3 regions of the Streptomyces sp. JW3 genome follow, and region 3 is predicted to be linked to each of the others. Evidence: riboswitches for the same ligand, from Rfam matches in the RefSeq annotation. Region 3 holds a riboswitch; each other region holds the start of a gene.
The links. Region 3 has a riboswitch for cyclic di-AMP ahead of ACTT8P_RS04865 (transglycosylase SLT domain-containing protein). Riboswitches for the same ligand answer to the same signal wherever they lie in the genome.
Positions count from the first base shown of each region.

Region 1: it holds a riboswitch for cyclic di-AMP, as region 3 does, so the genes downstream of both, ACTT8P_RS06950 (transglycosylase family protein) here and ACTT8P_RS04865 (transglycosylase SLT domain-containing protein) in region 3, are expected to answer to the same signal.
Region 2: it holds a riboswitch for cyclic di-AMP, as region 3 does, so the genes downstream of both, ACTT8P_RS06315 (M23 family metallopeptidase) here and ACTT8P_RS04865 (transglycosylase SLT domain-containing protein) in region 3, are expected to answer to the same signal.

Region 1 is NZ_JBQOUX010000010.1:70,546-74,743, reverse strand. It holds gene ACTT8P_RS06960 (cytochrome P450 family protein) at 1-951, shown strand, start outside; gene ACTT8P_RS06955 (transglycosylase family protein) at 1,121-2,107, shown strand; cyclic di-AMP (ydaO/yuaA leader) riboswitch at 2,283-2,471, shown strand; gene ACTT8P_RS06950 (transglycosylase family protein) at 2,475-3,194, shown strand; gene eno (phosphopyruvate hydratase) at 3,440-4,198, shown strand, end outside.
Region 2 is NZ_JBQOUX010000009.1:49,018-53,215, reverse strand. It holds gene ACTT8P_RS06330 (bifunctional acetate--CoA ligase family protein/GNAT family N-acetyltransferase) at 1-285, opposite strand, end outside; gene ACTT8P_RS06325 (HPr family phosphocarrier protein) at 446-727, shown strand; gene ACTT8P_RS06320 (GntR family transcriptional regulator) at 920-1,615, opposite strand; gene ACTT8P_RS06315 (M23 family metallopeptidase) at 1,802-2,566, opposite strand; cyclic di-AMP (ydaO/yuaA leader) riboswitch at 2,579-2,739, opposite strand; gene ACTT8P_RS06310 (M16 family metallopeptidase) at 2,942-4,198, opposite strand, start outside.
Region 3 is NZ_JBQOUX010000007.1:486-4,683, reverse strand. It holds gene ACTT8P_RS04870 (polyprenyl synthetase family protein) at 1-914, opposite strand, end outside; cyclic di-AMP (ydaO/yuaA leader) riboswitch at 1,503-1,669, shown strand; gene ACTT8P_RS04865 (transglycosylase SLT domain-containing protein) at 1,674-2,183, shown strand; gene ACTT8P_RS04860 (HAD family hydrolase) at 2,210-3,013, opposite strand; gene ACTT8P_RS04855 (GNAT family N-acetyltransferase) at 3,244-4,198, shown strand, end outside.

The DNA.
Region 1 (4,198 bases), on a different contig from region 3:
CCGGACCACACCCGGCTGCGGCGACTGGTCTCCAAGGCGTTCACCCCGCGCCGCGTCGCCGAGTTCGCACCCCGCGTACAGGAACTCACCGACCGGCTCATCGACCAGTTCGCGCACACCGGCAGCGCCGACCTCATCCACGAGTTCGCCTTCCCGCTCCCCATCTACGCCATCTGCGACCTGCTCGGCGTCCCCCGCGAGGACCAGGACGACTTCCGGGACTGGGCGGGCATGATGATCCGGCACGGCGGCGGGCCCCGGGGCGGGGTCGCGCGGTCGGTGAAGAAGATGCGCGGCTACCTCGCCGACCTCATCCACCGCAAGCGCGCCGACCCGGGCGACGACCTGATCTCGGGCCTGATCCGCGCCTCCGACCACGGCGAGCACCTCACCGAGAACGAGGCCGCCGCGATGGCCTTCATCCTCCTCTTCGCCGGCTTCGAGACCACCGTCAACCTCATCGGCAACGGCACGTACGCCCTGCTCACCCACCCCGAGCAGCGCCGCCGCCTCCAGGACTCCCTCGCCGCCGGGGAACGCGGCCTGCTGGCGACCGGCGTCGAGGAACTCCTGCGCTACGACGGTCCGGTCGAGCTGGCCACCTGGCGGTTCGCCACCCGGCCGCTGACCCTCGCGGGCCAGGACATCGCCGTCGGCGACCCGGTGCTCGTCGTGCTCGCCGCCGCCGACCGGGACCCGGCCCGCTTCACCGACCCGGACACCCTCGACCTCTCCCGCCGCGACAGCCAGCACCTCGGCTACGGCCACGGCATCCACTACTGCCTCGGCGCCCCGCTGGCCCGGCTGGAGGGGCAGACCGCGCTCGCCACGCTCCTGACCCGGCTGCCCGACCTGAGTTTGGCCGCCGACCCGGCCGAACTGCGCTGGCGCGGCGGCCTCATCATGCGCGGTCTGCGCACCCTGCCGGTGGCGTTCACCTCGGTCGCCTGAAGAGACCGTCGCAACCGCAAAGGTGACACGCAGTCACCTCTGTGATCTCCATGTGATCTACACGGCATGAACTTGTGATGAGTGATCGTATGCCTATACGTTCACGGATCAGCGCGGCACCGAGCATCAATCGCCGTGCGGGCCCTGCTGTCTTGTGAAAGGTCTCCGCATGCTCTCCGGGAACGGCCGACACCGTCGCCCCCGCCAGGCCCCGGCCCTGGTCGTCGCTGCCGGAGTCACCGGCTCCGCCATCGCGATCCCGCTCCTCGGAGCCACCGGCGCGCACGCGGCCGACGGTACGACCTGGGACCGTGTCGCCGAGTGCGAGACCGGCGGCGCATGGAGCCAGAACGGCGGCAACGGCTACTACGGCGGTTTGCAGATGTCCCAGGAGGACTGGGAGGCGTACGGCGGCCTCGCCTACGCCACCAGCGCCGACCAGGCCAGCCGCTCCCAGCAGATCCGGGTGGCCGAGAAGGTCCTGGCGGCCCAGGGCATCGCCGCCTGGCCGACCTGCGGGCTGCTGGCGGGCCTGGACGGCAGCGCCTCGGACGATTCATCCAGTTCGTCTGATTCCTCCACCTCGTCCGACGCGACCGACTCGTCCGACGCGACCGACGCGACCGACTCGACCGACTCCGACTCCTCGGCGTCCCCGTCGGCCACCGAGTCCACCGACTCCCCCACCGACTCCTCGGACAGCGGCGACGAATCACCCAAGTCCGACACTTCATCCAAATCCGCCTCGCCCACCGACGAGGCGAGCGACGAGCCCACCACCAAGAGTGACACCGCGGGCATCGGTGACAGCGCCGACAACCTCGAACCCGCTCCTGGCACTTCGAGCCTCACCGACACCGGCGCCGGCCGGCACCGGGGCGGCAGCGCGGACGACGAGACGGCGAGCGGCCGTTCCGAGTCGGCCTCCGGGCGGCACGCCTCGCGTGACGACGAGACGGCGCGGGACGCGGGCGACGGGACGTACACCGTGCGGGCCGGCGACAACCTGTGGGCCATCGCCGACTCCCTTGACCTCGCCGGGGGATGGTCCTCCCTCTACGCCGAGAACAAGGACACCGTCGGCGCCGACCCCGACCACATCCTGCCCGGTCAGAAGCTTGCTGTTGGGGTCGAACCGGTCGAAAAGCAGCGGTAGTTCACGTCACGGTTCGGGCTGAATGTCCGTATTAAACGCCGTGAGAGATAGGTCTCAGAAGCCCTGATCGTCTTTGTAAATCCGCCCGGGTCCTGTCTACGGTCAGGACCGCTCGCCATCGCGGGCCCCGGCCGCCGCAACGCCGAATCCTGCCAGCGGCAGCCCGGGAACAGTCGTCGCGCAAGCGCCGCAGGCAGGAGCGGGGGACCCAAGGTAGGCGCCGCACCGGGCAGTTGAGCCGGAGCGGCTAGGGGTGAAGCCGTGTCCGTGCGTAATACGCAAGTGAGTACGCACGTGACACGGCCGGGCAACCGAACCGGCCCGAACCCGACAGCTCACCTCGCAGGCGTCGGTGAGGGGATCAACCATGCTGTTTTCCAGCAAGGGCAAGCACCGCCGTCCGTCCAAGGCCACTCGTGTCATCGCCATAGCCGGCGTGACCGGTGCCGCCGTCGCCGCCCCGCTGATGGCGGCCGGCAGCGCCTCCGCCGCCTCCGAGTCCGAGTGGGACACCGTCGCCCAGTGCGAGTCGGGCGGCAACTGGTCCATCAACACCGGCAACGGCTACTACGGCGGGCTCCAGTTCTCCGCCTCCACCTGGGCGGCCTACGGCGGCACGCAGTACGCCTCCACCGCCGACCAGGCCAGCAAGAGCCAGCAGATCCAGGTCGCCGAGAAGGTGCTCGCGGCGCAGGGCAAGGGCGCCTGGCCGAGCTGCGGCACCGGCCTGTCGGGGGCCGGCGGCTACACCGGCTCCTCCGACGAGAGCGACAGCCAGAGCAGCGGCTCCAACAGCTCCAGCGGCTCCACCGAGACCCGTGAGACCCAGGAGCAGCCGGCCTCCCGCTCCCAGGAGCGCCCGGCGGCCGAGACCACGCAGAAGTCCGACAAGACCGTCACCACCCCGACCGGCAAGAAGGTCGAGAAGGGGGACGGCGAGTACAAGGTGGTCAAGGGCGACACCCTCAGCTCGATCGCCGAGGCGCACGACGTCGACGGCGGCTGGGCGAAGCTGTTCAAGCTGAACGGCGACATCGTCGACGACGCCGACCTGATCTACCCGGGCCAGCAGCTGCACCTGAAGTAGCCCCCGAAGTAAGCGGCGCGAAGCTCCCCGCCCCGGTGCGTGTTCCCCCGTACGCACCGGGGCGGGGTCATGTCCGGTTCGCGGAGCGCTTTTGTTCCGTTCGGAAACAATTTACTCTCGGTTCTGTCCAACGGGTGGGTGACCGGCTGGCCGATCGCCCCGGGCCGGTTAGGCTCGTCCCGCAGAGCCGCGCGTACCGCGCACCCGCGTCACACAGAAGCGTCACATTGAAGAAGGAGATGCTCGTGCCGTCCATCGACGTCGTCGTAGCCCGGGAAATCCTGGACTCCCGAGGCAACCCCACGGTCGAGGTCGAGGTCGGCCTCGACGACGGCAGCACGGGTCGTGCCGCCGTTCCGTCCGGCGCCTCCACCGGTGCCTTCGAGGCCATCGAACTCCGTGACGGCGATGCCAACCGTTACCTCGGCAAGGGCGTGGAGAAGGCCGTCCTCGCCGTCATCGAGCAGATCGGCCCGGAGCTGGTCGGCTACGACGCCACCGAGCAGCGGCTGATCGACCAGGCCATGTTCGACCTGGACGCCACCGACAACAAGGGCTCGCTCGGCGCCAACGCCATCCTCGGCGTCTCGCTCGCCGTCGCGCACGCCGCCTCCGAGGCCAGCGACCTCCCCCTCTTCCGCTACCTGGGCGGCCCGAACGCGCACCTGCTGCCCGTTCCGATGATGAACATCCTGAACGGCGGCTCGCACGCCGACTCCAACGTGGACATCCAGGAGTTCATGATCGCGCCGATCGGCGCCGAGTCCTTCTCCGAGGCGCTGCGCTGGGGCGCCGAGGTCTACCACACGCTGAAGAAGGTCCTGAAGAACAAGGGCCTGTCCACCGGTCTCGGCGACGAGGGCGGCTTCGCCCCGAACCTGGAGTCGAACCGCGCCGCGCTCGACCTCATCCTCGAAGCGATCAAGGAAGCCGGTTACACCCCCGGCGAGCAGATCGCCCTGGCCCTGGACGTGGCCGCCTCCGAGTTCTACAAGGACGGCGTC
Region 2 (4,198 bases), on a different contig from region 3:
GAAGCGGACGGTGGCGATGAACTCGCCGCCCACCGTGGCCGCGAGCCCCACCCGGTCCACGAAGTCGTGGTGGGTGAAGCGGTGCACGTCCTTGGCGGACAGCCGGGGGTAGGGCGCGAAGAAGCGGTAGTACTTCGACTCGTCCGAGACCTGCTCGTAGAAGCTGACCAGGCGCTCGGCGTCGGCGGCGGTGATGGGACGCACCCGCGCGGTGCCGCCGTCGCGCAGCACCACGTCCGCCTCCCAGTGGGCGGGGTACTCCTGCCGGTCCGGCACGGTCTCCATGAGGCCCAGCGTACGGCGCGGGTACGACAACGGCTCGGGGCCGACTGGGGCAGTCTGGGGGGACACCGTATGGAACACTGGTACCGATCACTGGTCTAGACAACCTTGGTGCAGACAACCGTGATCCAGACAACCCTGATCACCTGAAGGGCAGCAACACATGGCTGAGCGCCGCGTCAACGTCGGCTGGGCCGAGGGTCTCCACGCCCGCCCCGCCTCCATCTTCGTCCGAGCCGCCACGGCCACCGGCGTGCCGGTGACGATCGCCAAGGCCGACGGCACCCCCGTCAACGCGGCCTCCATGCTGGCCGTGCTGGGGCTGGGCGCCCAGGGCGGCGAGGAGGTCGTCCTGGCCTCGGACGCCGAGGGCGCGGACGCCGCGCTGGAGCGGCTGGCGAAGCTGGTCGCCGAGGGGCTCGAGGAGCTTCCGGAAACCGTCTGAGCCACCGCGCGCAACACGGTGAAGCCGTGCCGGCCCTTCGGGGCCGGCGCGGCTTCCGTATTTCCGCGCACGGACGCCGGGAATTCACCGGACCTCTGGCGAAAGCATCCGCCGGGTCACGACAAATAGGCAGCGGAAATAGACCCCGCCGAGGTCTCGCCGAATAGCTCCTCTTTGTATACGGCGGCCGTGTTAATGACGCAGGCTCGGCATGTTTACGGCACGTTGCGAGTTCCTCACACGCTCCGCGCGGTCGGCGGCCGCGGCGAAGCGCAGCCGGTGCGCGGCCGTGGACCGCTCGGTGTGCAGCGCGGTGAGCGACCGGGCCCGCTCGCCGTCGCCCCGGGCCACCGCGTCGACGATCGCACCGTGCTCCGCCCAGGTGTCCGCCGGGCTGGCCGGCGCCTCCACGGCGTACATCCAGGCGATCCGGTGCCGCAGCTGGGTCAGCGTGGTGGTCAGGGACGCGCTGCCGGCCGCCTGGGCGAGCGTCTCGTGGAACCAGCCGCCCAGCGAGCGCAGGTCGTCGCTGTTGCCCCGCCTGGCCCGCTCCTGGCCCAGCCGCACCAGGCCGCGCAGCACCTTCAGATGGGCCTCGCTGCGCCGCTGGGCGGCCCGGGCGGCGCCGAGCGGTTCCAGCAGCAGCCGCATCTCCAGCAGGTCGGCGGCCTCCTGCTCGGTCGGTTCGGCCACGCACGCGCCCGCGTGCCGCCGGGTCACCACGAAGCCCTCGGCCTCCAGGGTCCGCAGGGCCTCGCGCACCGGGACGCGGGAGACGCCGTAGCGGCGGGCGAGCAGTTCCTCGGTGAGCCGGCTGCCGCGCTCGTAGACACCGGCGACGATGTCGTCCCGGATCGCCGTGCATACCGAGTGCGCCGGAATACGCATGACCGACCTCCGCCTTAATCCCCGTGAAACGTCGACGATTGACGCGTGTTCAGTGACTCTATTGCAATGCGCCGCACTTTCCGATGGGGGGTCGGTTTCGGTGGCTGTTCTTGGGCTGTTTTTGGTCACCTTTAACGCCGAAAGCCCCGGCTCGGGGAGCCGGGGCTTTCGAAGGGGAGTGCGGGGTCAGACGGTGACGCCGTGGGAGCGGAGGTAGGCCACCGGGTCGATGTCCGAGCCGTACTCCGGGCCGGTGCGGGCCTCGAAGTGCAGGTGCGGTCCGGTGACGTTGCCGGTCGCGCCGGAGCGGGCGATCTGCTCGCCGGGGTCGACCGTCTGGCCGACCGAGACCCCGATGGACGACAGGTGGCCGTACTGCGTGTACGTCCCGTCGTGCATCTTGATCACGACCTGGTTGCCGTACGCGCCGCCCCAGCCGGCCTCGACGACGGTGCCGGCGCCGACCGCGTGGACGGTGGTGCCGGACGCGGCGTGGAAGTCGATGCCGGTGTGGGTGCCGGAGGACCACAGGCCGCTGCTGGCCCGGTAGGCGGTGGAGACGTAGGAGGCACTGATGGGCGCCACGTAGGTGGTCAGGCGCTCGCGCTCGGCCGCGCGGGCGGCGCGCTCCTTGGCCTCGCGGGCCTGCTCGGCGGCCTCGGCGGCCCGCTGCCGGGCGTCCGCCTCGGCCTGCTCCCGGGCGGCGGCGTCCTCGGCGGCCTGCCGCTGGGCGGCGGCCTGGGCGCCGACCTTCTCGGCCACCGAGTCGCCGAGGGTGATGACGGGGATGAGGCCGGTGTCCTCGGGGGACGGCTCGGCGGCCAGCGCGGGGGCCGCGAGGGTGCCCAGGACGCCGGTGGTGGTGAGGGTCGCGACACCCGCCGCGCGGACGGTGCTGCGGTGGATCCGGCCGGGACGACGGTGCTTCCCGGTGGCGCGCGTGAACGCCATGTAGAGGCTGGTCCTTTCCTTCCCTCTCGCCTACCGGGTTAGCTGACGGGTTCGGAGCAGGAAGGTCTCCTACGGGCCCCCTCGCTTCCGCGCGGGCGTCCGATTCACCCCAGGGACGGTGGGTCCCCGGCTCCCCTGGCTCGCGCCGTACGGGGACTCGGCGATGACTGTCCGGTGCCGCGGGTGCGGCGCACTGCCTGACGAACAGCCGGGGAGACGCTAAGCGGGCGTCCGTTCAAGACTCAAACGCAACAGGGTTTTTGTTGCTCATCCCACAGGGCAGACAGGCAACCTCTGTATTAAATTGCCCTATTCGGACATAGGGCGGCTCCGGTGACAGAACAGTCACCGGAGCCGCCCCGCGCGCGCGTGGCGCTACTCAGCGCTCACGACCGTGACTTCGCCGATGCCGAGCGCCTCGACGGGCGCCTTGATCTGCGCCGCGTCGCCCACCAGGACGGTCACCAGCCGGTCCACCGGGAAGGCGTTCACCACTGCCGCGGTGGCCTCCACCGTGCCGGTCGCGGCGAGCCGCTGGTACAGCGCCGCCTGGTAGTCGTCGGGCAGGTACTGCTCGACCTGGTCGGCCAGGGTGCCCGCGACAGCCGCCGCGGTCTCGTACTTCAGCGGCGCGACGCCCACCAGGTTCTGCACGGCGACGTCCCGCTCGGCGTCGGTGAGGCCGCCCTCGGCGAGCGTGCGCAGCACCTTCCACAGGTCGTCGAGGGCCGGCCCGGTGTTCGGGGTGTCGACCGAGCCGCTGATGGCGAGCATCGCGGCGCCGGTGCCGTCGGGCGCCGACCTCAGCACCTGCCCGAAGGACCGGACGCCGTAGGTGTAGCCCTTCTCCTCGCGCAGCACCCGGTCCAGGCGGGAGGTGAGGGTGCCGCCCAGGCAGTACGTGCCGAGCACCTGGGCGGGCCAGGCGCTGTCGTGCCGGTCCGGGCCGGTGCGGCCGATCAGCAGCTGCGTCTGCACCGAGCCGGGGCGGTCCACGATGACGACCCGGCCGGTGTCGTCGGCGGTCACCGGCGGCACCGGGCGCGGCTCGGCGGCCGAGCCGGTCCACGAGCCGAGGGTGTCGGCGAGCAGCGCGTCGAGGTCGACGCCGGTGAGGTCGCCGACCACCACGGCGGTGGCGGTGGCGGGGCGTACGTGCTTCTCGTAGAAGGCGCGGACGGCCGCCGAGTCGATGCCCGCCACCGTCTCCTCGGTGCCCTGGCGCGGGCGGGACATCCGGGAGTCCGCCGGGAACAGCTCCTTGGAGAGTTCCTTGGCGGCCCGGCGCGCGGGGTTGGCCAGCTCGTGCGGGATCTCGTCGAGCCGGTTGCGCACCAGGCGCTCGATCTCGCTGTCGGCGAACGCGGGCGCCCTGAGCGCGTCGGCGACCAGACCGAGCGCCTTGGCGAGGCGGGAGACGGGCACTTCGAGGCTGAGGCGGACGCCGGGGTGGTCGGCGTGCGCGTCCAGGGTGGCCCCGCAGCGCTCCAGTTCGGCGGCGAACTCCTCGGCGGTGTGCTTGTCGGTGCCCTCGGAGAAGGCCCGCGCCATGACGGTGGCGACACCGTCCAGGCCGGCCGGCTCGGCGTCCAGCGGCGCCCGCAGGAACACCTCGACGGCCACGACCTGCTG
Region 3 (4,198 bases):
GCGTAGCGGACGGTGTCCCGCCGGGCCTGCTCCAGGGCGGGGTGGGCGCGCAGCAGGCGCAGCGCCTCGGCGTGCCGGTCGTCGTCGGTGAGGTCGGAGGCGAGCAGTTCGCACAGGGCGAGGTCCTCGGCCAGCCCCAGCCGGGCGGCGCGCTCGCGCAGCCGCAGCACCGGGAGGGTCGCGATGCCCTCGCGCAGGTCGGTGCCGGGGGTCTTGCCCGACTCGTCGGAGTCGGAGGCGATGTCCAGCACGTCGTCCGCGAGCTGGAAGGCGACGCCGAGCCGCTCGCCGTACTGGGTGAGGACGTCGACGACCGTCTCGTCGGCGCCGGACATCATCGCGCCGAACCGGCAGGAGACCGCCACCAGCGAGCCGGTCTTGCCGCCCAGCACATCCAGGTAGTGCTCGACCGGATCCCGGCCGTCCTGCGGTCCCGCGGTCTCCAGGATCTGGCCGGTGACCAGCCGCTCGAACGCCAGGGCCTGCACCCGGACCGCCTCCGGGCCGAGATCGGCGAGGATCTGCGAGGCCCGCGCGAAGAGGAAGTCGCCGGTCAGCACGGCGACCGAGTTGCCCCAGCGGGTGTTGGCGCTGGGCACCCCGCGGCGCACCGCGGCCTCGTCCATCACGTCGTCGTGGTAGAGCGTGGCGAGGTGGGTCAGCTCGACGACGACGGCGGAGGGCACGATGCCCGGGGCGTGGCGGTCGCCGAACTGGGCCGCGAGCATCACCAGCAGCGGCCGGAACCGCTTGCCGCCGGCCCGCACCAGGTGCTGGGCGGCCTCCGTGATGAAGGGCACCTCGCTCTTGGTTGCCTCCAGCAGTCCTTCCTCGACTGCCGCCATTCCGGCTTGGACATCGGCTTCCAGAGCCTGGTCCCGCACGCTCAGCCCGAACGGCCCGACGACGGTCACGAGGGGTCTCCTGTCTGCTGGTGTCTACTCGCGGTTACACGGCTGGTCGATAGGTCGCTGCCATCACTCAAGTCAGCGTATCCGGTCACCTTTCGATCACCGATAGCGCCCACCGTTACAGGCCGGTCGGTATCAGATCATGAACTGTATGTTTTTGATCAGGCGATATGAGCGGACATAGAGAGACATCACGGATCCCACCACCCCTCCCAACGTCGTGCGACCCGGGAACGTCACCCATTCGACCCATGGACCTCCGTTCCCACTTTCGGGCGAGTGACGCGGGCCGCCCCGCCACCGCTGCCCCATAAAGCACGAGTTGGCCTTATTGCCCGATTTGCCTTACTTGTCGACGCCAGTGACTTGACTCACGCCGCCGACCGGTCGCGCGGCACCGCCCGCGCAGCGTCCATCCCTTTGCCCCGTAAGCCAGTTGACCCTTGCCTTCAGCAAAGGATCAAGCACCCCAAATGCCTCAGACCAAGGTCAACATGCACGTTAGGTGATTCCGGCACTTGTTCCGGACATGTGCTGTCGCATACGTTCCCGGCCTGTCGAGCGGACGCCGAATCCTGCCACCGCCCGACGCACCCACATCCGACTCATTCACGGCAGGAGCGGGGGACCCAGGTAAGTCGCCGCGCCGGTCCACCGGACCGGGGCGGCTCGGGGTGAAGCCGGGCCCGACAGGGCACGGCCGGGCACCTTTCCGCCCGAACCCGACAGCTCACCTCGCAGGCGTATGGAGAGGACCGCACCATGCCTGCAAAGGGCCTCCGGCACGCCGCCGGGACCAACCGACTCGTCCGCAAGCTCGCCCTCGCCGGGGCCGGCGCGGCCGTGCTCGCACTGCCGATCGCCGGCGCCACCAGCGCGTCCGCCGCCACTCCGGCCGCCGACTCGACCACGGCGACCACCACGGCCGCGATGACCGCGGCGAACGGCTACAGCAACAACCTCGACGGCTGGATCCGCCAGTCGCTCGACATCATGGCCGACAAGGGCATCCCGGGCACGTACAACGGCATCTACCGCAACATCATGCGGGAGTCGTCCGGCAACCAGTTCGCCATCAACAACTGGGACATCAACGCCATCAACGGCACCCCGTCCAAGGGCCTGCTCCAGGTCATCCAGCCCACCTTCGACGCCTACCACGTCGACGGCACCTCCTGGGACCTGTACGACCCGGTCGCCAACATCACCGCCGCCTGCAACTACGCGGCCGACCGGTACGGCTCGATGGACAACGTCTTCAGCGCGTACTGAGCCCCGGCGCGTGACGGAAGCACGCGTCACCTGAACAGTCGTTCGAGGACGACGGCCACGCCGTCGTCCTCGTTCGACGTGGTGACCTCGTCGGCGACCGCCCGCAGTTCCGGGTGGGCGCCGGCCATCGCGACGCCGTGCGCCGCCCACAGGAACATCGGGATGTCGTTGGGCATGTCCCCGAAGGCGACGGTCCGCTCCGGGCTCAGCCCCAGGTGCTCCGCCGCCAGCGCCAGACCGGTCGCCTTGGTGACGCCGCTGGGCTGGAGCTCGACCGTCCCCGGCCCCGACATGGTGACCGTGGCGAGCGAGCCGACCACCGCGCGGGCCGTCGTCGCCAGCTCGTCGTCGGACAGCCAGGGGTGGCGCAGCAGCACCTTGCTGATGGGTGCCGCCCACAGGTCGTCGCGCCGGTCCACCCGCACCGCGGGCAGCGTCGGGTGCGGCATCAGGTACCCGGGCTCGATCAGCGTGAGCCCCGCCACCCCGTCCTGGTCGACGGCCGCGTGCACCTGGCCCACCTCGGCCTCGATCTTGCCGAGCGCGGTCTCGGCCAGCTCCCGGTCCAGGGTGACCGACCACAGCAGCCGGTCCGCGCCGGCGTCGTACACCTGCGCGCCCTGGCCGCACACCGCGAGCCCGCCGCAGCCGAGGCCGCCGAGCAGCGGGCGCACTCTCGGCGCCGGGCGGCCCGTCACCACCAGGTGGTGCGCCCCGGCCGCGGCCACCCGGCCGAGCGCGACGAGCGACCGCTCGGAGACGGTGTCGTCGCCGCGCAGCAGCGTTCCGTCTAGATCGGTGGCGACGAGTGCGTATGCGGTGGGGTCCATGATCAGAGAATACGGACATCGCGCGCCCCCGACTCACCCTCGGCCGCCACTCGTTCACCGGTCCACATGTCCGAAAGCTGACGCATCACCGGCTAAAGGCAGTTAAAGCGCTGTGCGCCGGTTGGCAACAACATGCTCCGCTCTCTACCCTCCGCGCGGCCCCAGGGGTACCGTCCTTCTGTTCAGGGGGACTTGATCGGGGGGTCGGGTTGAGCAGCGGACGCATTCGTGTGCTGAGGCCGGGGGAACTGGGCGAGGGCCAACGGGAGCACTGGCGCGAGCTGCGCGCCAAGTCGCACGCCCCTCGCAACCCCTTCATGGAACCGGAGTTCACCGAGACCGTGGGCCGGGTCCGGCCGCGGGCGCGGGTGGCGGTGCTCTACGCCGGCGGCGAACCGGCCGGTTTCCTGCCGTACGAGCGCGGCCCGCTGGGGCAGGGCCGGGCCATCGGTCTCGGGGTCTCGGACTGCCAGGGAGCGGTACTGCGCCAGGGCCCGCTTCCGGACACCCGCCGGCTGCTGCGCGCCTGCGGGCTGTCGAGCTTCGCCTTCGACAACCTGGAGGCGGACCAGGCACTGTTCACGCCGTACGCCGCCCAGGAGTACGCCTCGCACGTCATCGACGTCGCCAACGGCTACCCGGCGTACGAGAGCGAGCTGCGCGCCCGGTCGCCGAAGTTCCTCAAGACCACCCTGGCCAAGGAGCGCCGGCTCGGCCGCCAGGTCGGGGACGTGCGCTTCGTGTTCGACGAGCGCGACCCGGCCGCGCTGCGCACGCTGATGGCGTGGAAGTCGGCGCAGTACCGCCGGACCGGCCGCCGGGACCGGTTCGCGCAGCGCTGGATCACCGAACTCGTCGGCCGGCTCGCCGCCACCCGCACCCCGGAGTGCGCCGGCACGCTGTCCGTCCTCTACGCCGCCGGCCGGCCGGTCGCCGCCCACTTCGGGCTGCGCTCGTCGACCGTCCTGGCCTGCTGGTTCCCGGCGTACGACGTGGCGGTCGGGAAGTACTCGCCGGGCCTGGTGCTGCATCTGCGGATGGCCGAGGCCGCCGCCGCCGAGGGCATCGGCCTGCTGGACATGGGGCGCGGCGCGGCCGAGTACAAGGACTCGCTGAAGACGGGCGAGCTGCCCGTGTACGAGGGCGCGGTGACGCGCTGGGGGGCGGGCGCCGCGCTGTACTGGC